2 regions of the Mesorhizobium sp. B2-6-1 genome follow, and region 1 is predicted to be linked to the other one. Evidence: riboswitches for the same ligand, from Rfam matches in the RefSeq annotation. Region 1 holds a riboswitch; the other holds the start of a gene.

What was found. Region 1 has a riboswitch for S-adenosylmethionine ahead of FJ443_RS10550 (O-succinylhomoserine sulfhydrylase). Riboswitches for the same ligand answer to the same signal wherever they lie in the genome.
Region 2: another riboswitch for S-adenosylmethionine. It lies ahead of FJ443_RS15915 (homoserine O-acetyltransferase); the one in region 1 lies ahead of FJ443_RS10550 (O-succinylhomoserine sulfhydrylase).

What each region holds. Positions count from the first base shown of each region.
Region 1 covers NZ_VFUH01000004.1:14,879-29,232, forward strand. The annotation lists gene FJ443_RS10495 (acyltransferase family protein) at 1-1,423, shown strand, start outside; tRNA gene FJ443_RS10500 (tRNA-Gly) at 1,532-1,605, shown strand; gene FJ443_RS10505 (hypothetical protein) at 2,136-2,963, opposite strand; gene FJ443_RS31130 (hypothetical protein) at 3,846-4,211, shown strand; gene FJ443_RS10515 (LysR family transcriptional regulator) at 4,189-5,178, opposite strand; gene chvE (multiple monosaccharide ABC transporter substrate-binding protein) at 5,468-6,538, shown strand; gene mmsA (multiple monosaccharide ABC transporter ATP-binding protein) at 6,637-8,169, shown strand; gene mmsB (multiple monosaccharide ABC transporter permease) at 8,166-9,458, shown strand; gene araD1 (AraD1 family protein) at 9,658-10,650, shown strand; gene FJ443_RS10540 (ABC transporter substrate-binding protein) at 10,866-11,597, opposite strand; gene FJ443_RS10545 (2'-deoxycytidine 5'-triphosphate deaminase) at 11,738-12,832, opposite strand; SAM riboswitch at 12,910-12,987, shown strand; gene FJ443_RS10550 (O-succinylhomoserine sulfhydrylase) at 13,045-14,232, shown strand; gene FJ443_RS10555 (BrnA antitoxin family protein) at 14,251-14,354, opposite strand, start outside.
Region 2 covers NZ_VFUH01000007.1:25,651-40,004, reverse strand. The annotation lists gene FJ443_RS15930 (sugar kinase) at 1-148, shown strand, start outside; gene FJ443_RS15925 (prephenate/arogenate dehydrogenase family protein) at 145-1,080, opposite strand; gene hisC (histidinol-phosphate transaminase) at 1,087-2,196, opposite strand; SAM riboswitch at 2,332-2,409, shown strand; gene FJ443_RS15915 (homoserine O-acetyltransferase) at 2,531-3,700, shown strand; gene metW (methionine biosynthesis protein MetW) at 3,759-4,373, shown strand; gene FJ443_RS15905 (DUF1194 domain-containing protein) at 4,485-5,288, opposite strand; gene FJ443_RS15900 (ABC transporter ATP-binding protein/permease) at 5,394-7,217, opposite strand; gene FJ443_RS15895 (methyltransferase domain-containing protein) at 7,357-8,145, opposite strand; gene gloB (hydroxyacylglutathione hydrolase) at 8,299-9,066, shown strand; gene FJ443_RS15885 (cupin domain-containing protein) at 9,090-9,530, shown strand; gene FJ443_RS15880 (lysoplasmalogenase family protein) at 9,546-10,220, opposite strand; gene FJ443_RS15875 (EamA family transporter) at 10,217-11,152, opposite strand; gene FJ443_RS15870 (DUF3108 domain-containing protein) at 11,180-11,968, opposite strand; gene rpmB (50S ribosomal protein L28) at 12,220-12,516, shown strand; gene FJ443_RS15860 (queuosine precursor transporter) at 12,680-13,363, shown strand; gene FJ443_RS15855 (hypothetical protein) at 13,367-14,047, shown strand; gene FJ443_RS15850 (esterase-like activity of phytase family protein) at 14,135-14,354, opposite strand, start outside.

The DNA.
Region 1 (14,354 bases):
TGCCTCGAAACGCTGGCTGACGATATTGCTGCCGATCGCGATCGGCAGTTTCGTCTTGGCGGTCATGGCGACCTCGATGGCGCCCACGGCGGGTTTCTACCTGTTGCCGACGCGCATCTGGGAACTGGCGCTGGGGGCCATGCTGATGCTGAGAAAGCCGCCGGCACTTGCCAGCCAGCCGGCAATGGAACTGATCGGCCTCGCCGGCTTTGCCATGGTCGCCTTCGGCTTCGTCACGATTTCGGAGAGCGACCCCTTTCCGGGCTACAATGCCTTGTTCCCCTGCATCGGCACCGCGCTGCTCATCTATGCCGGCCACGAAAGGGCGGGCGAACAGGGGCCGGCAACCATCGCCACGCGGGTGTTGCAGTTTCCGCCGCTGGTCTGGATCGGCCTCATTTCCTATTCGCTCTACCTCGTTCATTGGCCGATCAATTCTTTCGTCCATTACGTTTCGCTGAAAGCCATCGGCGTGCCGACGATCATCGCCATGACCGTGGCAAGCTTCGCCCTGGCGGCGTTCTCGTGGAAATATGTCGAGCAGCCGTTTCGGCGGAAACGGGCCTACACCGCACCGCTGCCTATCTTCGCCTTTTCCACGACGGCAATCGTCCTGCTCTGCGTCGGCGGCGTGGCCGGGGCGCTCGGCAACGGTTTTCCGCAACGCTTCCCGGACTTTTCAACGGAACGGATCCAGGTTGGCGACTGGCGCAACGGCATCTGCTTCAACGAAGGCTCGAACCGGATCGAGGACTGGAACCTTGCCGCCTGCACCCGAACGAGCGGCTTTGCCACCAATGTGCTGTTGTGGGGCGATTCCTTCGCCGCCCACTATGTCTCGGGACTTGAAGCCAACGCCCAGAAAATCCAGGCTAACGTCATCCAATACACCTATGCCGGCTGCCCTCCGGACCTGACCTATTTTTCCTACGCCCGACCCGCCTGTACCAGCTTCAACGAGCGAGCCCTGTCGATCATCCGCGAAGCCAACATTCAGGCCGTGATCCTGAGTGGCCGATGGACCGACTACGAGGTCAGGGGCTTCGGCGGCCTCCAGAAGACGATCGACCGGCTTCGCCAGATGGGCGTCAAGGTCTACGTCATCGGCCAGTCTCCCGAATTCATCGCCGACGTCCAGAAAATCGCCTTCTTCGCAAGACGAGGAGATACCGCGAACATGTCCTGGCCGATGGCCATGGATCCGGACATCAACAAGCGGGTTCTGCCCTTCGTCAAAGGCGCTGACTTCATAGACCCGCTGACCTATCTGTGCGACGCCGCAGGCTGCTCGTATGCCGATGCCGGCAACAAGCAATTTCTCTATTTCGACTATGGTCACTTCTCTTCCGCGGGCGCCGCACTCGCCATCTCGAGATACTGGCCGAGCTTTGCAGCCGGCACCGAGATCGCGAAAGTGAAATAGCAGGCGGAACCGGCATGCGGCGCGCCGGTCGCTGGGACGGTACCGTGTGGAAAGTGAGCCGCTTTGCGATTGCCCGATGGCCAGCCCTCATGGTAACGAGGCTGCTGCGCGGGTATGATGTAATGGTAGCCTGTCAGCTTCCCAAGCTGAACGCGCGGGTTCGATTCCCGCTACCCGCTCCAGCAAACGTCGCAAGGGCTGGAGCCTGATTGAGAGAACCCTGAAAACCAGCGGTTTTACAGGACTCTGTTCGCTGGTGGCTCCGTCCGGCCTTGGTGGCGGTCCGTTTACCTACATCCGAAGAATGGCTTGTTTTCTTGTGCACTGCACTATATGTCGGATGAGGAATTTGTCTTCCCAGAACGGAACTTCCTGATAGGATGCCGCTTATGGGAACAACCGCTTCGCGGCTGAGATCGGCTAGAAAGCCGACAATTGCGAAGCGACCAGGTTAACGTGGCGTTAACCGTGATGATGCATGTTGTCACGAGTATTGCGTCTCAGTGTGAGCCTGACAGAGGAGCGCGAAGGCAATGCATGAAGCTCGACGCACGGATCTGCAAGTCGAACAGAAGACGGTGAAGGCTACCGGCAGTTCGGTGAACCGTCGCGATATTGTCGATGCTGAATCGAGCATGCTGGTCAAGAACCCTGCTCCGGATTCTTCTCCTTCGCGAAATCCGTCTGAGACTCTGACGCTGGCAATCAGCTGTTAGAAGTCCTCGGGAACCGCATATTCCGCCCAACTGACATGAAGCACCCGGATCAATTTCCGGAGTTCGACTGCGTATGCCCTGCCCTGTGAAAAGTGGCCGAGGGTCGGCGGGTTGGTGGATTCCAACAACTGAAGGTCAAATGTGCTCGGAGGGTTGAGGCCAACCGAGGCCGCATCGTTGACGTCACGGAATAGGCAAGGAAGATGCGTTGCGCCGGCGGCACGCAGTCCGACGGCTCGATGGAATCCATTGTGAAGGTAGCAACGGCCGTTGAACCTGACCACGTGGACGTGCGGCAAGCTTACTCCGAAAAACAGTCCCATAGCTTGGCCGTTCATCACGCCAGCTTGCATCGTCCGAACATTCAGGCTTTTCGAGCGCAGCATGGCAGAGTTGCCATTCAGCACAGCCGAGACCGCTTCATTCACCTGTGCCTGAGGAAGACATATCGGGAAAAGGTCACCCAGTGGAGGAGCGGGTGGGAGAGCGCCGCAATGATGCGCCGATCTGCCATCGTCGACAGTTGCCTGATAGGCAAGTAGCGGCTCGATTTCCACCAGCCGGACAGCGACACCCTGCAACTGCGGAGCGTAGTGGGAATTGTTCAGGAGATCGTCAACGTACCGGTGATGAGCCTGCGGGATGTCCAGGACTTCTGGATGGCCAGCGTTGGCGATGGGCGGTCCCAGCATTCCACGAGCCGCGTTCCACTCCTGAATCAAAGCTGCGTCGGAAGGATCGGCCGGAATGCATCCGTTGCGCAGATGCTGGATTGCATTTCCGATATCCATAAATCCCACGAGGGAGAGGCCTGGATTTGGCATCGATTCCTTCCTGATACTGCTTCGATTCCTTCCATCTATACTATTAGAGCTGTCTAAATGGAAAAAATCCGGCGATCTGATGTAAGGACCCTGACAACAGATTGTCAGGATGTGAGCTTCCCTTGGACCGCGTTCAGACGCTTCATCATATCCTTGATCGCAGCGGAACGACCGACGTAACGGCGGATGATACGGGAGACGTTGTCTTCCTCGTGACATGACCTCAGCGATCTCGCGCTCGGTCAGGCCGTTAACGTAGAACTTCGTCGCCGCAGTGCCGCGGAGATCGTGAAAATGGAGGTCGCAGCCTTCCGACCATACATCCTTCTTAGCCTGGATGAACGAGCTTCCGAGGCCATCCTTGTTCCACGGTCTTCTCATGCTCGAGGTCAGGATGACGGGCGAGCGGAACGGGATGCGCTTCAGCAGGCGCGCAGATCGTCATAGAGGCGGGATCGCAGCCTTGCGGCGGCGTGCGGCCGGATGCGGGCCAGATCGGCATCGGTTCAGATGATCTCCGAGCGCGAGCCGCTGTAAAGCTGCTTGGTAGCCTCGCAGGGGTTCAGCGCAAGCGCGCCGCGGGCGACCTCGAACAGCACGCGCGGCAGACCTGCATGCGCGCGGCGTCGCCTCGAACTTCGCGCGCAGCGCCCGGATCCTCGGCCTGATCTTCTCCGGCCGGTCGCACTTGCGAACCGACAGATTGCCGAAATGATCGGAGATGCGGTCGAGCCATGGTCCCGGGAAAACCGCTCCAGCCGTTTTCCCGGTATCGTTTTAGAGCCAAACACTAACCCAGACGCGCCTGCGCCAGCAGCGGACATGGCGGCGGCCGCGGCGCCAATAGCTGCGGCAGACCCTGCGCCAGGCGCGGCGGCGCCCATGACGACGGTGCCGGCGATGCCACCGGCGATGCGAGATCTGCTCCACCTCGGCTTGATCGTCTCCTTCGAAGACGGCCGCATCAGCCCTGTCGAGGTCGTCCTTGTCGAGCTCGTCAAGGATTCCGTTGCCGTTCGGGACCCCGGCAACTGCTGTGCCGGGCCTGGCCAGGCCTGCAAAAGCAACGGCCCCCGCGACGCCAAGCATTCCAGTAAGAAACAACCGACGTTCCATCAAAATCTCCCGAGTTGTTTATCATCGGCGCATCGTTCCCCGGCTCAAAACGAGCTCCGGCGCGAACGCCGATTGGCCTTTGAACGCACTTACCTGGTTTTTGTTCCGGTCATCCCACTTCGCGCAGGATGAAGTCATGCAGCATCTTTGCCGCCGGCGACAGGGCGCGGTTCTTCACTGTGATCAGGCTGTAGGGCCGGACCTCGATGTCGAATTCGGTCTGGACGACATCGATGGCGCCGGCCAGCCCTTCGGGATTCTGGATGAATTTCGCCACCTGGATCGAGACCGGCGCGATGGCGTCGGAGTGCGCGACCATGACCAGGGTCAGGAGCAGCGAACTGGTGTTGAGGATGCGGTCCGGCAGCGCGATGTTGCGGTTCAGGAAATTGCTCTCCATGGCCTGGCGCAGCGGCGAGCCGCCGGACTGGAAAACCCAGTCATAGGCCGCGGTCTCCTCCAACCGCACCGCCTTGCCCTCGGTCAGCGGATGGCCCCGGCGCACGATCAGGCAGGCTTTCTCGACGCCGATCACACGGGACTCGAACAGCCGCGGGTTGAGATCGTCGGGGATGCGCGCGATGATGAAGTCATGGCGCGACGCGATCAACTCGCGCGCCAGCACGTTGGAGGTCTCGACCTGCATGGTGATCTCGATGCGCGGGTAGATGCGGCGGATTTCGCGGATCGCCGGCACCGCGAGCTCGATCGCGGGCGCCGTCACCGCACCAAGGAACACCGAGCCGCCCTTGCCCGCCTTGAGTTCGGAGATCTCGCGATCGACCTCGCGCATCTCCAAGAGGATGGAGCGCGCGCGCCTGGCGAGCGCCTTGCCATAGGGCGTCAAGGTGACGCCGCGCGGCAGCCTTTCGCAGAGCGTGACGTCCAGCACGGCTTCCATCTCGGCGATCATGCGCGAGGCCGCCGGCTGTGAGATATTCATGACCTGGGCGGCGGAACTGACCCGGCCGTGATCGTCCAGTGCAACGATCATGCGCATATGGCGCAGGCTGAGGCCGCTGCGCAGCAGGGTCTCGCCGTCACCGGGGAGCACCTCGTAACCTTCTGAAATCCCGCCAGGATTGCGCAACGTTGCCATTGATTTCCCTTCGCTCCCAATGCCCTTGAGTTTAGCGTCAACGTATACCAGTTTCGGTATAGCAATCATCAAAGATCGCATTTGACAGTTATGGCAAAGGGACACACCCTTCGCGCGTCCTGGGGCGTGCCAGTCGATGACGAGGAAAATCGTGTCGATTGAAATCAGTCCCAGGGCCGATTGGGAGGATACCGGAGATCGATAGACGACAGCGGCGCTTGCGCTCCTGCTCGCCTGCGCGGCCCGCGAAGCCCCGAGGTGTCGCGTCCATCAACCAGGGAGAGTAATTGTGAAGATCATCAAGACGCTGGCCGCCGTCGCGGCCCTTGGCATCGCTGCCATGACCTATTCGGCGCACGCCGCCGACAAGGGTCTCGTCGGCGTGCTGATGCCCACCAAGACCTCGCAGCGCTGGATCAACGACGGCGATGCCGTCAAGTCCCAGCTCGAGGCTTTGGGCTATACGGTCGACCTGCAATATGCGCAGGACGACATCCCCAACCAGCTCAGCCAGCTGGAAAACGAAATCACCAAGGGTCCGAAGGCGCTGATCATCGCCTCGATCGACGGCACCACCCTGTCGGATGCGCTGCAGAAGGCCGCTGATGCCGGCGTCGTCGTCGTCGCCTATGACCGCCTGATCAAGAAGACGCCCAATGTCGACTACTACACCACGTTCGACAATTTCGGCGTCGGCGTGATCCAGGCGAATTCGCTGGTCAAGGGCCTCAAGGAGCGCTTCCCGAATACCAAGCCGTGGAACGTCGAACTGTTCGGCGGCTCACCCGACGACAACAACGCCTTCTTCTTCTACAACGGCGCGATTTCCGTCCTGCAGCCGCTGATCGACGACGGTTCGATCAAGATCAAGTCCGGCCAGACCGGCATGGACAAGGTCGGCACGCTGCGCTGGCTCGCCGCCACCGCCCAGGCGCGCATGGACAATCTGCTGTCGGCCAACTATTCGGACGGCAGCCGCGTCGATGGCGTTCTGTCGCCCTATGATGGCCTGTCGCGCGGCATCACCGCCTCGCTGCGCGCTGTCGGTTACGGCACGGAGGCCCAGCCGTGGCCGATCGTGACCGGCCAGGACGCCGAGACCGCCTCGGTGAAGCTGATCATCTCGGGCGAGCAGTACTCGACCGTGTTCAAGGACACCCGCGAACTGGCCAAGGCCACCGTCGAGCTCGTCGACAAGGTGCTCTCGGGCGGCAAGCCGGAAGGCCTCGACACCAAGACCTACAACAACGACGTCAAGGTCGTTCCCTCGATCCTGCTGACGCCGCATGAGGTCGACAAGTCGAACTACCAGGCCCTGGTCGTCGACTCCGGCTACATCAAGGCCGACGAACTGAAGTAAATTCGGTTGCATAGCCAGGGGTCCTGCGCAACGCAGGGCCCCTTTTCGTTCACCAGCGACCCCGGTATTGTTGCGGGTCTCGCAGGAGCACTTTACCCATGGCCTCGACGATTTTGGAGATGCAGGACATCACCAAGACGTTTCCCGGCGTCAAGGCGCTGTCGAACGTCAACCTTCGGGTCGAGGAAGGCGAGATCCACGCCGTGGTCGGCGAGAACGGCGCCGGCAAATCGACGCTCATGAAGGTGCTGTCGGGCGTCTATCCCTCCGGCACCTATGACGGCCAGATCATCTTTCAGGGCCAGGAATGCCAGTTCAAAGGCATTCATGACAGCGAACGCAAGGGCATCGTCATCATCCACCAGGAGCTTGCGCTGGTGCCGATGCTGTCGATCGCCGAAAACATCTTCCTCGGCAACGAACACGCCCGATACGGCGTCATCGACTGGAATGCCAACGAGGCGCGCACCAGCGCCCTGCTGAAGAAGGTGGGCCTCAAGGAGGACCCCAAGACGCTGATCACCAATATCGGTGTCGGCAAGCAGCAGCTGGTCGAGATCGCCAAGGCGCTGAGCAAGGAGGTCAAGCTCCTGATCCTCGACGAGCCGACGGCGTCGCTCAGCGAAAAGGACAGCCAGGCGCTGCTCGACCTTCTGCTCGAATTCAAGCGACAAGGCATGACCTCGATCCTGATCTCGCACAAGCTCAACGAGGTGAACCGGGTCGCCGACAAGGTGACCGTCATCCGCGACGGGCGAACCATCGAGACGCTGTCCAGGAAGGACATCTCGGAAGACCGCATCATCACCTCGATGGTCGGCCGTTCGCTCGACGACCGCTATCCGCCGCGCGAGCCCGATATCGGCGAGGTCGTGTTCGAGGTGAAGAACTGGTCGGTCTATCACCCGCTCCACGCCGAGCGGCAGGTGATCAAGGGCATCGACATCAATGTGCGCAAGGGCGAGGTGGTCGGCATTGCCGGGCTGATGGGCGCCGGGCGAACCGAATTCGCCATGAGCCTGTTCGGCCGCTCCTATGGGCGCCGCATCACCGGCGAGGTGCTGCTCAAGGGCAAGCCGATCGACGTCTCCTCTGTGAGCAGGGCGGTCGAACACGGCATTGCCTATGTGACCGAGGATCGCAAGACCTACGGCCTCAATCTCATCGACCATATCAAGCACAACATTACGCTGGCCAATCTCGGCGGCGTGTCGCGCCACAGCGTGATCGACGATTTGCGCGAGCTTGCCGTCGCCAACGACTATCGCAAGCAGACCAACATCCGCGCCTCCAGCGTCTATCAGATGACCGGCAATCTTTCCGGCGGCAACCAGCAGAAGGTGGTGCTGTCGAAATGGCTGTTCGCCGACCCGGAAGTGCTGATCCTGGACGAGCCGACGCGCGGCATCGATGTCGGCGCCAAATATGAAATCTATACGATCATCGCGCGCCTTGCGGCCGAAGGTAAGGCGATCGTGGTCATCTCGTCGGAAATGCCAGAACTGCTCGGCATCACCGACCGCATCTATGTCATGAACGAAGGCCGCATCGTCGGCGAAATGCCCGCGGCGGACGCAAGCCAAGAAAGAATAATGCGCGCCATCGTTCGGGGAGAAGGAAAAGCAGCATGAGCACGGAAAGCGCCCCCGCCCCGCAGAGCAACGTCGCCGAAGATGTAGGGCAGCGTCCACGCATCGCCGTATCGGCGCTGGCGACGAACCTGCGCGAATACGGCCTGATCCTGGCGCTGATCGCCATCATGGTGTTCTTCCAGTTCACCACCTCGGGAACGCTGTTCAAGCCGGTGAACCTGAGCAATCTGGTGCAGCAGAACTCCTTCATCATCGTGATGGCGCTCGGCATGCTGCTGGTCATCGTATCGGGTCATATCGACCTCAGCGTGGGGTCCGTGGCCGGCTTCATCGGCGCGCTGGCGGCGATGATGATGGTGATCTGGCCTCTCGGCATATTCAGCAACCCGCTGGTGGTCTCCATCGTCTGCCTGATCGTGGGCGGCCTCATCGGCGCGGCGCAAGGCTACTGGATCGCCTATCACCGAATACCGAGCTTCATCGTGACGCTGGCCGGCATGCTGATCTTCCGCGGCATCTGCCAGGCGCTGCTCGGCGGCGGATCTTCGGTCGGGCCGCTGCCGCCCGAGTTCAAGGCACTCAGCTCCGGCTTCATTCCAGATGTCATCGGACCGCTGACGCTGATCCCGCCAACGGTGAATGCAGCCGGCAAGACGATTATGGGCAGCGGCCTGACGCTGCACATGACGACGATCGTGCTGGGCCTGATCGCCGTGCTGGCCTATGCCTATTTCGGGCTGCGGACGCGACGCAAACGCGAACGCCACGGCTATGAGGCCGAGCCCTTTACCCTGTTCGTCATCAAGACGCTGGTCGGCAGCGCGCTGGCGCTGTTCCTGGTCTACCAGTTCGCCAGCTATCGGGGCCTGCCGGTGGTGCTGCTCGTCATGGGCCTGCTGATCTCGCTGTTCGTCTTCGTCACCAAGCGCATGACGATCGGCCGCCGCATCTATGCGATGGGCGGCAACGCCAAGGCCGCGCAGCTGTCGGGCATCAAGACCGAGCGGCTGACGCTTTACGTGTTCGTCAATATGGGCGTGCTGTCGGCGCTTGGCGGCCTGATCATCGCGGCGCGCCTTGGCCAGGCCGTGCCGGCGGCAGGCCTCGGCAGCGAGCTCGACGTCATCGCCGCGGTGTTCATCGGCGGCGCCTCGGCGATGGGCGGCGTCGGTCAGGTCATCGGCGCGGTGGTCGGCGGCTTCATCATGGGCGTGATGAACAACGGCATGTCGATCATGGGCGTCAATGTCGACTGGCAGCAAGTGGTCAAGGGCCTGGTGCTGCTCGGCGCCGTGATCTTCGACGTCTACAACAAGAACAAGGCCTGAACAGGTTTCAGGCGAGGCAAGCAGGAGGCATACGGTCGCGGCGCTGCCGGCAATTCGCCGGCTTGAAGAAGTCCTTCAGGGACCGGGCTCGCGAGCGCAATCCGGACGACGAGTTCAACCCGTGGCACGGCCAGTCCGAGCCGCGCAGGTCAGGGTTTGCCAGAAGGCAGCCATGCCAAGATATGAGAGAGGACTGATCATGCTGATCTCGCAGATTCTCGACGACGCCGAGACCATCCGTGTCGTTGCACGCACGGGCGGCAAGACCCGGATCATCAACGGCGCGCGCAGCGTCTATTCGCTGGCGATGGAAGCCGCTCGTACCGGCGTGGGCCTTGCCGCGCTGATCGAACGCAAGGGACTTGGCGAGACCGTCGATCTCGACGCCGCCTACAAGAAGGGGCGGCTGCTGTCGCCGATCAATCATCCCGATCCGGCGCATCTGCATCTGACCGGCACGGGGCTCACGCATCTCGGCTCGGCGGCAACGCGCGATTCCATGCACAAGAAGCTCAGCACCGACGGCGAAGAGCAGCTCACCGATTCCATGAAGATGTTCCGCATGGGGCTGGAAGGCGGCAAACCCGCGAAAGGCCAGATCGGGGTGCAGCCGGAATGGTTCTACAAGGGCAATGGCACGATGGCCGTGGCGCCGGGTGCCGCGCTCCTGTCACCTGCCTTCGCCAAGGATGCCGGCGAGGAGCCCGAGGTTGCCGGCATCTATGTCATCGGCGACGACGGCGCGCCGTTCCGGGTCGGCTTCACGCTGTCCAACGAATTTTCCGACCATGTGACCGAACGCGTGAACTACCTCTTCCTCGCCCATTCCAAGCTGCGCAACGCCTCCTTCGGACCTGAGATCCTGGTCGGCGACCTGCCCGCCGACATCAGGGGCTCCTCACGCATCTGGCGCGACAGCAAGTTGATGTGGGAAAAGCCGTTCCTGTCGGGCGAAGCGAACATGTCGCACACCATCGCCAATCTCGAACACCACCATTTCAAATATTCGGCTTTCCGCCAGCCGGGCGACGTGCATGTGCACATGTTCGGCACCGCGACCCTGTCCTTCGCCGACGGCATCAAGACCGAGGCCGGCGACGTGTTCGAGATCGAGGCCGGCGATTTCGGCCTGCCGCTGCGCAACCCGCTCGAAATCGAAAAGCCGGTGAAGGTGGCGGTGAAGGCGCTCTGAGGGTGGCCATCATTTCCTTCTCCCCTGTGGGATCCGAAGGACGGGGCGAGACCCGTGGCTTGCCCCAGGGCAGTGGATCAGCGCGCAGCGCCGAGACGGTTGAGGGGTGCTGGCCGGAGTGAGGCGTTGGCGTTCCCTGGAACACCCCTCATCCGACCTCGCTTCGCGAGGCCACCTTCTCCCACAAGGGGAGAAGGTAAGAAGCGTCTCAGATCTCAATAAATATCGAAATCGAAATACTTGTCCTGGATCTTCTTGTAGGTGCCGTCGGCGACGATGGCGTCAATGGCTGCGTTGAGCTTGTCGCGCAGCGCCGTATCCTCGAGGCGCACGGCAATGCCGGCTTCGGTCTCGGTGCCCTTGACGTCGCCGACCATCTTGCAGCAACCGTCGCTCGCCTTCTTCATCCAGTCCATCAGCACGAACTTGTCGGAAAGGACGGCGTCGAGGCGGCCGTTCTGGAGATCGGTGATTGCCTCTTCCTGGGTCGGATAGAGCTTCGCTTCGGCGCCGGCCTTGCCATAGACGTCCTGGGCGTAATTGGCCTGCGTGGTCGCCGCCTGGGCGCCGACCGTCTTGCCGGTGAGTGCCGCCGGTTCGGTCGAGGCGATGTCGCTGTCCTTCAGGGCGACGAGCGACAGCGGCGTCGTATAGTATTTGTGGGTGAACGCAACCTGCTTCTTGCGCTCCTCGGTGATGCTCATCGAAGCGATGATGGCGTCGAACTTCTTGGCCTGCAGAGCCGGTATGATGCCGTCCCAGTCCTGGGTGACGATCTCGCATTCGACCTTCATCTGCGCGCACAAGGCGTTGGCGATGTCGATGTCGAAGCCCTCGACCTTGCCGTCGGGCGTGATGGTGTTGAACGGCGGATAGGCGCCCTCGGTGCCGATCTTGATTTTCTCCGCCGCATGCACCGACAGGACGCCGGCACCAAGCGTCAGCATGGCGGCGGCCGCCGTCGATACGATCCATTTCGAAATCTGCATTTTCATTCCCCTTGAGCGCCGCCACGTCGGCGGCCGGCGAGGTAGCCAAGCATGGCGAGCCGGCGCAGGCAAGTATCTTGCCTGACGGTGATGAGCGTTCAGGGCGCGGCGCGAAAGTGCTTGGACAGCTTCAGGCCCTGCGCCTGGTAGTTCGAGCCGAGCTCGGTACCGTAAAGCGCCTGCGGCCGCTTCAGCATATGTTCGTAGACCAGCCGGCCGACGATCTGGCCATGATCGAGGATGAACGGCACCTCATGGCTGCGCACTTCGAGCACGGCGCGGCTGCCGGTGCCGCCGGCCGCCGAGTGGCCGAAGCCCGGATCGAAGAAGCCGGCATAGTGGACACGGAACTCGCCCACCAGTGGATCGAAGGGCGTCATTTCGGCCGCGTAGAGCGGCGGCACATGCACCGCTTCCTGGCTGACGAGGATGTAGAACTCGTCCGGATCGAGCACCAGCTCGCCGGCGCCGCTCTTGTGGATCGGCTCCCAGAAGTCGACGATCTCCTGCGCCGCGCGTTTGTCGACATCGACGAGGCCGGTATGGTGTTTGCCGCGATAGCCGACCAGCCCGTCACTGTCGCCGTTGAGATCGATCGACAATGCGATGCCGCCGCCGGAGATGTTCGGCGGTTCGGTGGCGACCAGCATTTCGGCCCGGTGCAATTGATGCAACTCTGCTTCCGAGAGCAGCGCATTGCCGGTGCGGAAGCGTATCTGCGAAAGGCGCGAGCCGGCGCGCACGACGATCGGGAAGGTGCGTGGGCTGACTTCGAGATAGAGCGGACCATGATAGCCGGCGGCGATCTTGTCGAACTCGTGGCCGCGATCGGTCATCACGCGGGTGAAGATATCGAGCCGCCCGGTCGAGCTCTTGGGATTGGCGGACGCCGAAATTTCCGCCGGCAGCGCCAGGCTTTCGAGCAGGGGCACGATGTAGACGCAGCCGGTTTCCAAAACGGCGCCGTCGGCCAGGCTGATCTCGTGCAGCTTCAGCCGGTCGAGTTTTTCACTGACCTTGTGGTTGGGACCCGGCAGGAAGGACGCGCGCACCCGCCACGCCTTGTCGCCGAGCCTCAGATCGAGGCTGGCCGGCTGGATCTGGTCGGCGTCGAGCGCACGCGACGACTTCAGCGCGCCGGACTGGAACAGCGCCGCAATGTCCTGATCGGGAAGAATTCCTGTCTGCCGCAAAGTCTGGCTCCGCTCTGCTGGTACAAGTCTCTTAATGAAGCCGGCAATTGACGCAAGCGTGGCGCGGGTCTAAAGGGTCGTTATCCCGTGGTGATTTGGCCGGTCGGCTTGCAGCCACGTTAAACAAGTCGCTAAAGGACCGTCGGGCCGCAAGGCCGCATGGACCGGTTGCGACTTTTTCGCGGCCGGTTTTTTTGTGTTTGGATAGGACGATGACGAGCAAGACGCGCAACTGGAAGCCTCAGACCGCACTCGTGCATGGCGGGACTCTGCGTTCCGGCTTCGGTGAAACTTCCGAGGCGATGTACCTGACCCAGGGCTATGTCTATGAAACGGCCCAAGCCGCCGAAGCCCGCTTCAAGGGCGAGGAACCGGGCTTCATCTATTCGCGCTACGCCAATCCGACCGTCGACATGTTCGAGAAGCGCATGTGCGCGCTCGAAGGCGCCGAGGACGCGCGCGCCACCGCGTCCGGCATGGCGGCGGTGACGGCAGCACTCCTGTGCAGCGTCAAGGCCGGCGATCATATCGTTGCGGCGCGCGCCCTGTTCGGCTCCTGCCGCTGGGTGGTCGAGACGCTGGCGCCGCGTTACGGCATCGAGGCGACGCTGGTCGACGGCACCGACATCGCCAATTGGGAAAAGGCGGTTCGGCCCAACACCAAGCTGTTTTTCCTGGAAAGCCCGACCAACCCGACGCTTGAGGTGGTGGACATCGCCGCCGTCGCTTCGCTTGCTAATTCGATCGGCGCGCGGCTGGTCGTGGACAATGTCTTCGCCACGCCGCTGCAGCAGAAGCCGTTGCAGCTCGGCGCGCATATCGTGGTCTATTCGGCGACCAAGCACATCGATGGCCAGGGCCGATGTCTCGGCGGCGTCATTCTGTCGGACAAGAAGTGGATCGACGAGAACCTGCACGATTATTTCCGCCATACCGGCCCCAGCCTGTCGCCGTTCAATGCCTGGACGCTGCTGAAGGGCCTGGAAACGCTGCCGCTGCGCGTGCGCCAGCAGACGGAGAGCGCCGGCAAGGTCGCCGATTTCCTGGCCGAGCAGCCGGAGATCGCCCGCGTGATCTATCCCGGGCGCGCCGACCATCCGCAGGCTGACGTCGTGAAGAAGCAGATGTCGGGCGGCTCCACCCTGATCTGCTTTGACGTCAAGGGCGGCAAGCAGGGTGCCTTCGCCTTGCAGAACGCGCTCGACATCGTCCTGATCTCGAACAATCTCGGTGACGCCAAAAGCCTGATCACCCATCCGGCGACGACGACGCACAAGAACCTCAGCGACGAAGCGCGCGCCGAGCTCGGCATCGGACCCGGCACGCTCAGGCTGTCGGTCGGGTTGGAAGATACCGACGATTTGCTGGACGACATCGCGCAGGCGTTGAAGGCCCGATGAGGACTGGCAGACCGAGGATTACAGGCCTGCCGCTTTGCGCAACGCTTCGTTCATGCGCGTCTGCCAGCCATCACCACCGGCCCTGAAACGGTCGACAACATCGGCGTCGAGGCGCAACTGTA
Region 2 (14,354 bases), on a different contig from region 1:
GGCGCAAGCCATGCCGATCGAGCAGGCGCTACGCTTTGCCAGCGCGGCCGCAGCGCTCAAATGCCAGCGCTTCGGCGGCAGGCTGGGCGCGCCCGATCGTGCCGAGACACTGGCGATGATGGCGGCGACCTGGCCTGAAGGAGCCTAGTTTTTCGCCGGATGCTCGACCGCCTGGCGACCGAAATCCGGCACGTCGATGTCCTGGCCGGCCTCGATGATCGAGCGTCGCACGGCGCGGGTGCGGGTGAACAGGTCGAACAGCTTGTCGCCGTCGCCCCAGCGGATCGCCCGCTGCAGAAAAGCCAGATCCTCCGAGAACCGCGCCAGCATTTCCAGGATCGCGTCCTTGTTGTGCAGGCACACGTCCCGCCACATGGTCGGATCGGAGGCGGCGAGGCGCGTGAAGTCGCGGAAACCGGAAGCGGAATATTTGATGACTTCCGTCTTGGTCACCGATTCCAGGTCATCGGCGGTGCCGACGATGTTGTAGGCGATGATGTGCGGCAAATGCGAGACGATGGCCAGTGTCATGTCGTGATGCTGCGGATCCATCGTGTCGATGTTGGCGCCACAACGGCGCCAGAATTCGGAAAGCCTTTCCAGCGCGTCCGGATCCGTGTCCGGCAGCGGGGTGAAAATGCACCAGCGGTTGTCGAACAGATCGGCGAAACCGGCATCGGGCCCAGATTTCTCCGTGCCGGCCAGCGGATGGCCGGGAATGAAATGCACCCCACCGGGTATATGCGGCTGCATCTGTGCGATCACGGAAGCCTTGGTCGAGCCGACATCGGTGACGATGGCGCCCCTCTTCAGCGCCGGCGCGATCTCTTGCGCCACCGCGCCGGACGAGCCGACCGGCACCGAGACGATAACCAGGTCGGCATCGCGGACCGCTTCCTTGGCATCTATGGCGTAGGAGGAGCCCAGCCCAAGCTCTTGCGCCCGCGCCAGCGTCGCGGCGCTGCGCGTCGAGATGGCGACATGGCCGGCCAGGCCCTCGCGGCGGATGACGCGGGCCAGCGACGAGCCAATCAGGCCGATGCCGACCAGCGCGATCTTTTCGAACATCGGTGATGCCATGGCGTTTTAGCTTTTCAGGAATGTCGTGAGTGCCGCGACAACGCCGCGATTGGCCTCTTCGGTGCCGACCGTCATACGCAGTGCGTTGGGAAAGCCATAGCCCGAAACACGCCGCAGTATGTAGCCGCGCTGGGTGAGATAATCGTCCGCCGCCGCGGCCGAATGCTTGCCGTCGTCGGGAAAATGAATGAGGAGGAAATTGCCGACGCTCGGCGTCACCCGCAACCCGAGCCCGGTCATCTGTTCGCTCAGCCAGGCCAGCCAGGTCTCGTTATGCGCGACGCTACGCTCGATATGGGCGCGGTCGCGGACGGCGGCGATGCCGGCCTCGATCGCCGTCGCATTGACGTTGAAGGGACCGCGTATGCGGTTGATCGCGTCGACGATGTGCATCGGCCCATACATCCATCCGATCCGCGCCCCGCCAAGTCCGATCTTGGAGAAGGTGCGGGTCATGACCACGTTCTGAGAGCTGCCCGCGAGCTCGATGCCGGCCTCATAGTCGTTGCGCCTGACATATTCGGCATAGGCGGCATCGAGCACCAGAAGCACGTTCTTCGGCAGGCCGGCATGCAGGCGGCGCACCTCCTGGAACGGCACGTAAGTGCCGGTCGGATTGTTGGGATTGGCGAGGAACACGATCTTCGTACGTGGCGTGACGGCCGCCAAGATCGCATCGATGTCGGCGCGCTCCTCGGTCTCCTTGACCGCGACAGGCGTCGCCCCCGCCGACTGGATGTAGATCTTGTAGACCATGAAGGCGTGTTCGGTGAATATGGCCTCGTCGCCGGGCGCGAGATAAGTCTGCGCCAGCAAGCCGAGAATCTCGTCGGAGCCGTTGGAACAGATGATGTTCTGTGCGTTCAGACCATGCACCTCGGCGATTGCTTCGCGCAGGCGCCGGGCGGTGCCGTCGGGATAGACGTCGAGCTTGGCGGCGACCTCGCGCGCGGCCTCGATTGCCTTCGGCGAGGGGCCGAGCGGGTTCTCGTTCGACGACAGCTTGTGGACCTTGTCCACCCCGGCGGGGGCCGAGCTCTTGCCCGGCACATAGGCCTCGATGTCCATGATGCCCGCGCGCGGGGTTGGACGTGCCTTGTCCGGGGTCTGGCTCATATCGCAAATCCGTCGAGAACGCTTCCGTCCTGGAAGCCGCTGCGGAAATACAAGCCATGGCCGGCAATGTCGAGAGGTGGCAGTGGTGCCAGCAGTTGGCATTGACGGCGGGGCAGGCGAGTTCTAGAAGGGCAGCAACAGTTCCGTGGTGATTTGGCCGGTCGGCTTGCAGCCACGTTAAACAATTCGCTAAAGGGCCGTTTGCGTGACGTAACCGGCTTTGCGAAGGCATTGCCGGTTTTTTATTGTCCGCGGCCGGCCGGACGAACGCATCGGCCGCGCTGACATCGGTAGCGATTTCCGTAAAAGGCAAGGGTGCAGCAAGAGAGACGAGATGGCCGCTCAGCGCGCTGGCAGAACCAACAACGAGGCAGACCAACCGTCGAGTCCGGTCGTGCGCTTCGGCGCCGACAAGCCGCTCAAGCTCGACGCCGGCACGCTGCTGTCGCCGTTCCAGATCGCCTACCAGACCTACGGCACGCTGAATGACGCCCGTTCCAACGCCATTCTCGTATGCCACGCTTTGACCGGCGACCAGCATGTGGCCAGCACCAATCCAGTGACCGGCAAGCCGGGTTGGTGGGAAGTGCTGATCGGCCCCGGCAAGATCATCGACACCAACCGTTTCTTCGTCATCTGCTCAAACGTCATCGGCGGCTGCCTCGGTTCCACCGGCCCGGCATCCACCAATCCCGCCACCGGCAAGCCTTATGGGCTCGACCTTCCGGTCATCACCATCCGCGACATGGTGCGTGCCCAGCAGATGCTGATCGATCATTTCGGCATCGAAAAACTGTTTTGCGTGCTCGGCGGGTCGATGGGCGGCATGCAGGTGCTGCAATGGGCGTCGAGCTATCCGGAGCGTGTTTTCTCGGCGCTGCCGATCGCCACCGGCGCGCGTCATTCCTCGCAGAACATCGCTTTCCACGAGGTCGGCCGGCAGGCCGTGATGGCGGACCCCGAATGGCATGGCGGCAAGTATTTCGACCACGGCAAACGCCCGGAAAAGGGGCTCGCCGTGGCGCGCATGGCCGCCCACATCACCTACCTGTCGGAAGCCGCCTTGCACCGGAAGTTCGGCCGCAACCTGCAGGACCGCGAAGCTCTGACCTTCGGCTTCGACGCCGACTTCCAGATCGAGAGCTATCTGCGTCACCAGGGCATGACTTTCGTCGACCGCTTCGACGCCAATTCCTATCTCTACATGACGCGGTCCATGGACTATTTCGACCTCGCCGCCGACCATGGCGGCAGGCTGGCCGATGCTTTTGCCGGCACCAAGACACGCTTCTGCCTGGTTTCGTTCACCTCGGATTGGCTGTTTCCGACAGAGGAGAGCCGCTCGATCGTCCATGCGCTGAATGCCGCCGGCGCGTCGGTGTCCTTCGTCGAGATCGAGACCGATCGCGGGCACGACGCCTTCCTGCTTGACGAGCCGGAACTGTTCGCCGCCATCAATGGCTTCATCGGCTCGGCCGCGCGAGCGAGAGGGCTCGGCGCGTGACCCGGCAAAGTTACAGTCTTGTGCATCAAGGATCATGCGCCACGACAAGGGGCAAGCCATGAGCGTCAACCGCGCCCAGCGCGTCGATCTCGAGGTGATCGCCGGTCTGATCCCTCCGCAATCGCGGGTGCTGGACGTCGGTTCCGGCGACGGCTCGCTGCTCGAGCTTTTGCAGGAGACCAAGCAGATCGACGGCCGCGGACTGGAGCTGTCGCAGCGCGGCGTCAACGAATGTGTGGCGCGCGGCCTCTCGGTCGTGCAAGGCGACGCCGACAAGGATCTCGAATTCTATCCCGACAAGGGTTTTGATTTCGTCGTCCTGTCGCAGACCTTGCAGGCGACCCGCAACCCGAAGCTCGTTCTCGACGAACTGCTCAGGATCGGCGAACACGCCATCGTGTCCTTCCCCAATTTCGGCCACTGGCGGGTGCGCCTGTCGCTGTTCGTCAAGGGCCGCATGCCGGTGACCAAGGACCTGCCCTATTCCTGGTACGACACGCCAAATATCCACTTCTGCACCATCCGCGACTTCGTCAATCTGTGCGAGGAGCTTGGCGCGACCGTGGAAAGGGCGACCGCGCTCGACGCCAACGGCCAGAAGATCGGCCTGTCGATGCCATGGTGGTTCTGGAACTTCTTCGGCCAGCAAGCGGTGTTCTTGTTGAAGCGATAAGGGCCATCCCGGAGGTGGCTATGACACCCCCTTTTCGGGCGAAGTCGAGCTGCAAGCTGATCTCTGCGACGAAGGTCATCAGCAGGTTGGAACGCATAGCCCGGCGAAGGCTCAGCGATCGAGCTCCGGGAAATAGGGATCCGACAAGAACCGTCTGTCGCGTTCGCCTTGCAGGCAGTCGATCGGAGCCTCGGCTTCGGCGGGAATGATCCTGGTCTCGTTCTGAACGCCGCTCACTTCGAGAATCAGCTTGCGCCGGATTGCCGTCGAAAATTCGGCGGCTGTATAAATCGGCAGCACGAAGGAGCCCGGCCCGCCGGTGACGCACTGGGCGTAATACCGGTCGAGGTGGCTGAAGGTGGGCGATGGATTGATCAGGATCGGCAGGCCGTTGATGACGATGCCTCTGGCGTTTGCCGCATCCCGCGTGGCGGTGACGGGCGGCCCGATATTGTTTGGTCCGTCACCGGAAATATCGATGACGCTGCGTTCGCTTTCGAAAGTAGTGCGGTCGAAAAGCCCTGCACCGAAGGCGAGCGCGCCGGAGATCGACGTGCCGCGGAAGCTGCGGAACGGGCGGGCTGCAATCTTGTCGGCAAAAGCGTTGGCGCTCTCAGCGCCGTCGATGACCTGCCAGCCGATGAGCGCGTCGTCGCGCACAGTGCCGGCCCATTCGAAATAGGTGAGCGCGATGCGACCGGCGTTCCCGGCGCGGACCGCCTTGATGAAGTCGGGATGACGCAGCGCCTCCACATAGCCGGCGCGCTGCAGGGCGAACTCCTTCTCGTCCATCGACAATGAGATATCGACCGCCAGCACCAGTTGGACATCAACGGCCAGACTATCCGGCGCAGGCGCAGTCACGGCGGCCTCGGTGCAGGCCAGGCAGGCAAGCAGGCTGAGAGCATCAAGCATGGCCGGCTCAAGCTATGTTTCCGGTGCGATCTTCCCTCGCGATCACGGCGAAATAAAGCTGCCACGTGGCGTGGCGCGGGCTGGTCCGAATAGATGCCGGAAGTGCTATTTCTTGCGGCGAGGAGCGGCCGGCGGCGGCTCGATCGCGCCTGCCCTTATGCGCGCGGGCTTCAGAGCCGGCACGCCGGACGCCTTCACGATGGTCAGTGCGCGCGGGAAGAATTGATTGTTGTGCTGGCCGCGGCCTATATTGAGGATCGTCGCCCCGCCCAGCCGCTTCTCCAGCATCGACAACACCCGCCGCAGTGTCGGTCCGTCGAAGGCATCGAGAGCCTCATCGATGATCACCCATTTTGGTTGGCGCAGCACGAGGCGGGCAAAGGCCAGCAGGCGCAGTTCGTCGTCGGCCAGTTCATGCTCCCAGCGCGCGCTGCGGCCGAGCGACGACGACAGGTGTTCCAGGCCGATCTCGGCCAGCACGGCTGAGATATCGGCATCGCTTGCCGGCGCAACCCCGTCCACGCGGTCGAGCACTTCGCGCAGCGTGGCGGTTGGGAAGTAAGGCGTGCGCGGCACGAAGATGGGCGTCTCTCCCGCCGGCATGCCGATGCGCCCGCTCCCCCATGGCCACAGGCCGGCAATGGCGCGAAAGAACAGCGTCTTGCCCGCGCCAGGCTCGCCGGTGAGCATGACGCGTTCGCCGGCGTGGATCTCGACATGCTGGTCGGCGAGCCTCGTGCAGCCCTCCGGCGAGGCCACTTCGAGTTTCTCGAAGGTCAGCTTGCCGTTTGCATTCTCGCCGAATTCGATGCGCCTTTCCTGGCCGTGCAGCACATCGGTCTCATCCAGCGCAATGCGGAAATCGGCGACGCGCATCAGCGTCGCGCGCCAATCGGCGATGCTGCCGATATTGTTGATGAACCAACGCAATGAAGAATGGACCTGATTGAAGGCGCCGACCGCCATCATCAGTCCGCCGAAGCTGATATCGCCCGCGAAATAGACCGGCGAAGCGACCAGGATGGGAGCCACCACGGTGATCCAGCCATAGGTGTCCGTCACCCAGGCGAGATTGATCTGGGCGTTATAGATGCGTCGCATGGCGCCGAGCACGGTGCCCAGGTCGGTTTCCAGCCGCCGCCTGGCATCGGGCTCGCTTCGGGCGAGCGCGATGGCATCGATGTTCTCGTTGACGCGCACCATCGAGGAACGCAGCTCCGCCTCGCGTGTGTAGCGGTCGCTGTTGAGGTGGATCAGTGGCCGTCCGACCAGCCAGCTCAGCCAGGAAGCCGTTCCGGCATAGAGGATGGCCGCCCACACCATGTAGCCCGGTATGGCGAGCGATGTCCCGCCGACATGGAAGACGAAGCCCGAGGACAGCTCCCATAACACGCCGACGAAGGAGGCGAGCAGGATTAGGGATTGCAGCAGGCCAACGCCAAGATCCGTCGACAGGTCGGAAAGATGGCTCGCGTCCTGCTGCATGCGCTGGTCGGGATTGACCCCGATGGCGCCTGCATGCGCCAGGCGAAAAGCGCGCGCCGGCCGCATCCATCCATCGATCAGATCGAGCGTCAGCGCCTCGCGCAGCTTCAGCCGGATCGTCTGATTGAGCCAGGTCTGGCCGACATTGAGCACAAGAAGCCCACCGGCAATCGCGGCAAAAACGGCGAGCTGGTGCAGGAAGGCCTGCATGTCGCGGCGTGCAAGCGCATCGTAGAAAGGCTGGTTCCAGCGGTTGAGCAGAACCTGGCCGATCGAGGTCGCGACAATGACGGCAACCATTCCGATGGAGGCCCAGCGTAGCCCTTTGCGGACCGGCGACCCGGCAAGCGCCAGCTTGATGGTTGCCACCTGATCACGCAGGCTCGAAGCTTCGACCGCAGCGATAGGCCGGGCAGAGGCATCATTGTCCGGATAATCGGCCATGAGCTGAAGTCCTTGCGTTCAAAAGCGGTGCTGAAAACCGGATGAAGTGTAGTGACGCCACTGGTCACTCAGCCAGGCTGCGAGCCCGTCAGCGACAGATAGGTCGCGAAATGCCGTCCGGCGCAAGTTTCTGGCATGATCACGAAGGTGTCATTCGCGGACCCGGCGATGTCGTGGCCCCGGTCTCTATTCGCCGGCCGAGCCGCGTTGCTGCATGCGGCGAAAGCACCGGCACGAAAACCCGTCGGGAAGCGCGCTGGGCGGCCGGCACGCCCTGATAGAGCCGCTTCTGCGCCTCGACCACGATGACGCCGGAAAAGATCGGCCACAGCCGCCGGCCGGCGCGCTCCACCATATTGTGGAAGCGCATCATGAAACGCCGCCGCGATGGCGGAAAGAACAGGGCGTCGGACCAGGCGGCGGGCGTGAAATTCGCCTCGCGCAGCAACTCGGTGAGCTGACCGCGCGAGAACGGCCTGCCATTGCCAAACGGCGTGTGCTCGAACCGCGCCCAGACGCCGCGCCGGTTGGGCACGACGATGACCACCCGGCCGGCCGGCGACAGCACGCGCCAGATCTCGTTCAGCGTTTCGCGCGGGTTTTCGACATGCTCGAGCGAATGCACGAGCAGCATGCGGTCGATGCAGGAATCGACCAGCGGCAGTTCCTCGTCGAAAACCAGAGCCGTCGCCGTCGGTCCCGCCGCCGGCCAGACCACGGCGCCCTGCGTCGCCGGCATGAAGGCGAACACCCGCTCGGCGTCGCTGCCGAACCGTTCCAGCCAAGGCAAGGTGTAGCCGAGCCCGACAAGCCGCTCATTGGGCACGGTGGCCCATATCGATGACAAGGCCATGGTGATCGAATGCTCGGCGAAGCGACCGAGCGCTGTCGAATAGAAGGAGCGGAGATCGACGATGTCGGAATGCATGTCAGGGATGTAGCCGCGATATCGGCGGGTTTCAACAAAAGGCCGCGACGTCCCGAGATCCCGGATGTCGAATGACATCCTGACATTAGTCATCTCCGGGATGACATCCGCGCGTCGGCGTCCTATGTCTGCGGCGAAAGATGGAGAGATGCGATGGCGGTCGAAATCGAACAGTTCATGTGCCGCAGCGACAATTTCGGCGTGCTGGTGCATGATCCCAAAAGCGGTCAGACCGCGCTTATCGATGCGCCGGAAGAAGCGGCGATCCTGGCTGCGGTCAAGCGCACCGGCTGGACGCCGACGATGATCCTGACCACGCATCACCATGTCGACCATGTCGAGGCCAATCTGGCGCTGAAGCAGCGCTTCAAGCTGCGCATCGTCGGTCCCGAAGCGGAAAAGGCCAGGATCCCCGGCATTGACGACACGGTCGAGGACGGTTCGGTCCTGCATCTCGGCGAGGAACGTATCGAAGTGATCGCCACCCCCGGCCACACCGCTGGCCACGTCTCCTATCACCTGCCGGCATCGAAAGTGGCGTTCACCGCCGACACGCTGTTCGCGCTCGGTTGCGGGCGGCTGTTCGAATGCAAGCCGCCGGTGATGTTTGAATCCCTGAAGAAGCTCGCGGCACTGCCTGCCGCGACCGTGATCTATTGCGGGCACGAATACACGCTCGCCAACGCCCGTTTCGCGCTGAGCGTCGACCCGACCAATTCGGCATTGAAGGAACGCGCGGCAAAAATTGAAGCGCTGCGCGCCGATAACAAGCCGACGCTGCCGACCACGATCGGCGAGGAATTGTCGACCAACCCTTTCCTGCGCTGGCATGATCCGGCAATCCGCAGGCATTTCGGCATGGAGAAGGCGTTGGACGTCGAGGTTTTTGCCGAGATCCGCAAGCGCAAGGATAATTTCTAGGCCAAGCGACACTGGTCGAAACCATGACGAGTTCCGCAGAAATCATCGCCATCCTTGGCATGAAGCCGCATCCGGAAGGCGGCTGGTACACGGAAACCTTTCGCGACGGGGGCGGCGGAGCTCGAGGCCACTCGACGGCGATCTATTTTCTGCTGGAGCAGGGCCAGGTTTCCGCCTGGCATCGCGTCAGGGATGCAGCCGAGGCCTGGCACTTCTACGCCGGCGCGCCGCTGGCGCTGTCGATATGGGAAGAAGGCGGCCCAAAGGCTAACCGGGTGATCGAGCAGGTGCTCGGCATCGAGCTTGCGGCCGGCGAGCGGCCGCAAATCGTCGTGCCGGCGGGCTGGTGGCAATCGGCGCGCAGCCTGGGCGAGTGGACCCTGGTCGGCTGCACCGTGGCGCCGGGCTTCGACTTTGCGGCGTTTGAACTGGCGGAGCCTGGTTGGCGGCCTAAACAGCTCTGACGCAGCCGGAAACCCTTAGCGCAGCAGGAAACCAAGCGTGATCACGAGCTGCGCGGCGTAGTAAAGCACCCAGACCGCCAAACGCATCCAGGCGCGATGTGGCGAAATGGCGGCCGCCAGGAAGCGTTCCGTGGCCAGCAGCGCGTCGGACGCCATGAACAGCACGGCACCGCCGATAACAGCGGCACTGCTCGTCGTCAGCGCCGAAATGCCCATGGCGAGGATGGCCGCGACATAGCCCGCGATCGGCGCTCGCAGGGCCGGGCCGACGCGGCGCCACAGCGCCGCCAGCATGAGAATAACGAATACCGCCATCGCAAGTGCGATTGCCGCGCGCCAAGGTTGGGCCCCCAGCACTCCCATCCCCCCGCCGCTGCGCAGGAACAGCACGACGTAGACGATATGCGCGGCGAGAAAGCTGCCCAGCCCGCCCAGAAACATCTTTTCGCCATCCCGCGACAGGAAGGCGTCGCCGATGGCGCTCAGCGCAAGAGCGGCGACCAGTAGCAGCGGCCCGCCCTGCATCGCCGCCAGCACGGCAAGCATGGCCACGGCGAGCGTTTTTGCCGCCGAACGGGCGAGCGTCGGCGCCATGCCTGATGTGAAGGCGTAGACAACCGCCGCCACCAGCGAAAAGATCAGCGTCGCATTGGCGTTGGCATCGATGCCGCCTGGAAACGGCATCGTCACGCCCGGGCTCCGCCTTCGGATGCCCCGGCTCCGTTTTCGGATGCCCCGGCTCCGCTTTCGGAAGCAGCGGGCTTGCGCAGGAACAGCGACTTTGCCGCAAGTGCGGCCCCCCCGGTGATGAGCACGCAGGCCGCGACAATGCGCAGCGACGGCTCGGCGACGCCGGCCGCGATCAACACCAGCGTCGACAGGAGCGGCGCGGCATAGCTTGCCGCGCCCAGCACCTGGATGTTGCCGCGCTTGACCCCGACATCCCAGGCATAGAAGGCTGCCCCCACTGGCATCAGGCCGAGCCCGAGCACGGCAAGCCATTGCCCGGCACTCGCGGGCAGCACCGTCTCTTCCAGCGCCAGATGGCAGGCAAGCGACAACAGCGCGGTCGCCGCGCAGAACCAAGTGACGATGCTGGTCGGCACTGACGGGAAACGCCGCGACAGGAGCGAATAGGACGACCACAGCACGGCGCAGACGGCAGCCATGGCGTAGCCGAAGGCATAGCGCGCGTCGAAGGCGAGGCCGCCGCCCTTGGTGACGATGAGGACGGTGCCGGCAAGGCCAAGCAGCGCGCCGACGATATGGTTCCAGGCCAGCCGCTCGCCCGGCATCAGCGCCGAGCCGAGCACGATCAGCAGCGGCCACAGATAGGCGATCAGACTGGCCTCCACCGCCGGCGCGTTGCGCAGCGCGGTGAAGTAGAAAAAGTGGTAGCCGAAAAGGCCGGCAATGCCGATCACCCAGACCTGGCGAGGTATCCTCTGGCTTTTATCCGCGGCCGGCATGAAAAGGCGCGCGAAAAGCCCGACCCCGGTGCCGATCGAGAAGGTGATCGCCGACAAGAGGAACGGCGGCACCTTGCCGGATGCGTCCGTAAGCAACGCCAGCAGTGCCCACATGGCCACGGCCGAAAAGCCGATCAGTGTCGCGCGCCCCATTCTGTCTCCAGCGGCGCGCGTGGCGCCTTATTGTATTGCTTCGAAACGCCTGGCGCTGATGGTCAAGGTGCCGATCTGCGTCCCGACCGTCGCGCGGATCGGCGCATATACCCCGGTTTGGCCGAGCGGCGCAAATGTCACCATTATGCGGCTTTTGTTCTTGAGGTAGTTGAGCGCCTTGCGGCCCTTGCGGTAGCCGGCCACCGGCTCGAAACCCATCCGGCATGTGACGGTGTCGCCCTTGTAGCCGGGCACCGAGATCGACCCTTTTGAAGCGTAGCTCAGCGTCAGGTTGGCGCGCATCTCGCCGTCATACAGCCTCACGGTGCGGCCGCAGACCTTGTCGAGGCTGCCGGCATGGATGACGGTTGCCGCCATCGGATCGAGCACCGATGCCAGGTCGCCGGCGCCAAGCGGCACCCAACTGTCGGGATCGCGCTTTTCCGGCGCGGGAACGACCGTCGTCGAGATGACGTTGCCATTGGCAAAACGAATGTCGATGGCGGAGGCTTTCTTGCCGGAAGTGTAGTCCGCGCGGAACGCCTGCGGCACCATCTTCTGGCCCGAAATCGTACCCTTGGACGAGATCGTGCCGCGCGTGTCATCGAACAGCTTGGCGAGACCGGCCGCGGAAACGCTGCCGTCGATCGAGTAGACGCCGTTCTCATAATGGCTTGAAAAGCTTGATTTCGCGATAGAAAGGCCCAGAAACGACACTGTGTATTCGCCCCTGAAGGACTGCGGCGAGGCGGCCGTCGCAGGCGACGGCGAGGCGACGGCCAGCGCGGCGGCAAGGGCATGGGGCAAGCGAAGCATGGCGCGATCGGATCCTTGATTTCAACCGGAGGCGGACAACTCCGGTCTGGCATGTCCCTATGGAACCGCTTATACGACGAATTCCGGCCTTAGTATGAAATGCCGCTGGGCCAGGCTGGAGCTTGACGCATGGGCGAAATGCAACTATGGAACGCCAACTTTTTCCATAAGGCCGCTTGACCAGAACCGCGCGCCACCCGGCGTGGGCACGAAGGTTTGGCAGGTCCCCGAGAGAACTGAAGGTTAGAACCATGTCCCGCACCTGCGAACTCACTGCCAAGGCAGTCCAGACCGGCAACAATGTGAGCCACGCCAACAACAAGACCAAGCGTCGCTTCCTGCCGAACCTCGTCAATGTGACGCTGATTTCGGAAGCGCTGAACCAGAATGTGCGCCTGCGCATTTCCGCCAACGCGCTGCGTTCGGTCGAGCATCGCGGCGGTCTCGACGCCTTCCTGGCCAAGGCTGACGTCAAGGAGCTGTCGCAGCGCGCGCGCCTCTTGAAGAAGCAGATCGCCAAGAAGCTCGCCGAGCAGGCTGCCGCGTAAACTGCCTTCAGGCGGGGGACAACCGCCCTGGCCAACCTCTTGTTGGCCTTGGACATCGGGTCGCCGTCCGCAAGGCGGTTTCGGAAATCCGATGCTCGAACAAAGCGAGCGCGATCCGGTTTCGGCATGACGCTCCGCTGGTTCCATTACCCAGGATAAAAAAATGACTTCCTTCTCGCGATACCTGCCCTTCGTGGCCGCCATGGCGCTTGTCGTCGTGGCATCGAATATCCTCGTGCAGTTCCCGATGCAGGGTCGGATCGGCGGCTTGTCGCTGGCCGACCTGCTCACCTGGGGCGCGTTCACCTACCCGTTCTCCTTTCTGGTCACGGACCTTGCCAACCGCCGCTACGGGCCTGCCGTGGCGCGCCGGATCGTCTTTGTCGGCTTCATGACGGCGGTGGTCTGCTCGGTCCTCGTGCCGCCCTTCCTGTTCCGCCATGGTTTCATCGAGTTCGAGACCGCCGCCGACCGGCTGGTGCGCATCGCGGCGGCGTCCGGCGCGGCCTTCCTCACCGCGCAATTGCTAGACGTGACCGTGTTCAACCGTCTGCGCCGACAGAGCTGGTGGCGGGCGCCGATCGTCGGCACGCTGGTCGGCTCGGTGTTCGACACCGTCGTGTTCTTCAGCGTCGCTTTCTCCGCGGCTTTCGCCTTCGTTGGCCCAAGCGACAGTTTTGCGCTGGAAACGGCGCCGCTGATGGGCGTGCTGCCGGTCGAGGCCATGCGTTGGGTCTCTTGGGCGCTTGGCGACCTCAGCGTGAAGCTGATCATCGCCGTCGTGGCACTGATCCCCTATCGGCTGCTCGCCGCCCGCTGGAGCCAGCCGGCTGTTGCTGCGGTCTAGGCCGTGATTCCCTGGATCCAGCTGGACTCCGCGAAAACCCCGGATGGCGCGCAGGAGCTTCGGCTCAAGCGGCGCGGTTCCGAATTCTCGATCATGCTGGGCACCAACGAGTTGATGAACAGCCGCCTCAGCGGCTCGGAAGAAGCGTTGGCCAGGCTCTCCTGTCGGAGGATCGCCGGCCGCAGACAGCCGAGAATGCTGATCGGCGGGCTTGGCATGGGTTTTACGCTGCGCGCCGCTCTCGCCGAGTTGGGCGAGAATGCCGAAATCACTGTCGCGGAGTTGGTGCCGGCGGTCATCGCGTGGGCGCGAGGGCCGATGGCCGAACTGTTTGGTGGCTGTCTCGACGATCCGCGCGTCATCGTCCGGGAGGCCGATGTCGGGCAGTTTATAAGATCCCGGCCCGCGGTCTGGGACGCCATCCTGCTCGATGTCGACAACGGCCCGGACGGCATCGTTCACAAATCCAACGACGCGCTGTACAGCCTGCAGGGTCTGGCGGCAGCGCGCACCGCACTGAAGCCCGGCGGCGTGCTTGCCGTGTGGTCGCAAGGGCCGGACAGCGGCTTCACCCGGCGGCTGAAGCAGGCAGGTTTCGCGGTCGAGGAGGTGAGCACGCGCGCCAACGGCAAGCGCGGCGCGCGTCATGTCATCTGGATCGCCACCAACGGCTCGCGACCCTGAGCGGACGCCGTCATTTGATGAATAGCCGACCAAATCGAAGCCGGCGTTGAATACCTTCAACTTCAGCTTCGCAGTTGGAGCGCCAAATCAGTCCTGGTGCAAAATGAATTCCAGATAGAGATTGCGCTGCAGGATCGAGTGGTTGTCGTCGGAGATCAGCGACACCATCAGCGCGCCGTCTTCGCGCTTCCAGACGTCGAGCCCTTCCATATTGTCGATCTGGTAGCCCATATCGGCTTCCAGCAGCACCGGACCGTCGGCGACCGCGCCCTTCTCCACGGTCTCGCCATCAATGCGCCGCAGCCGC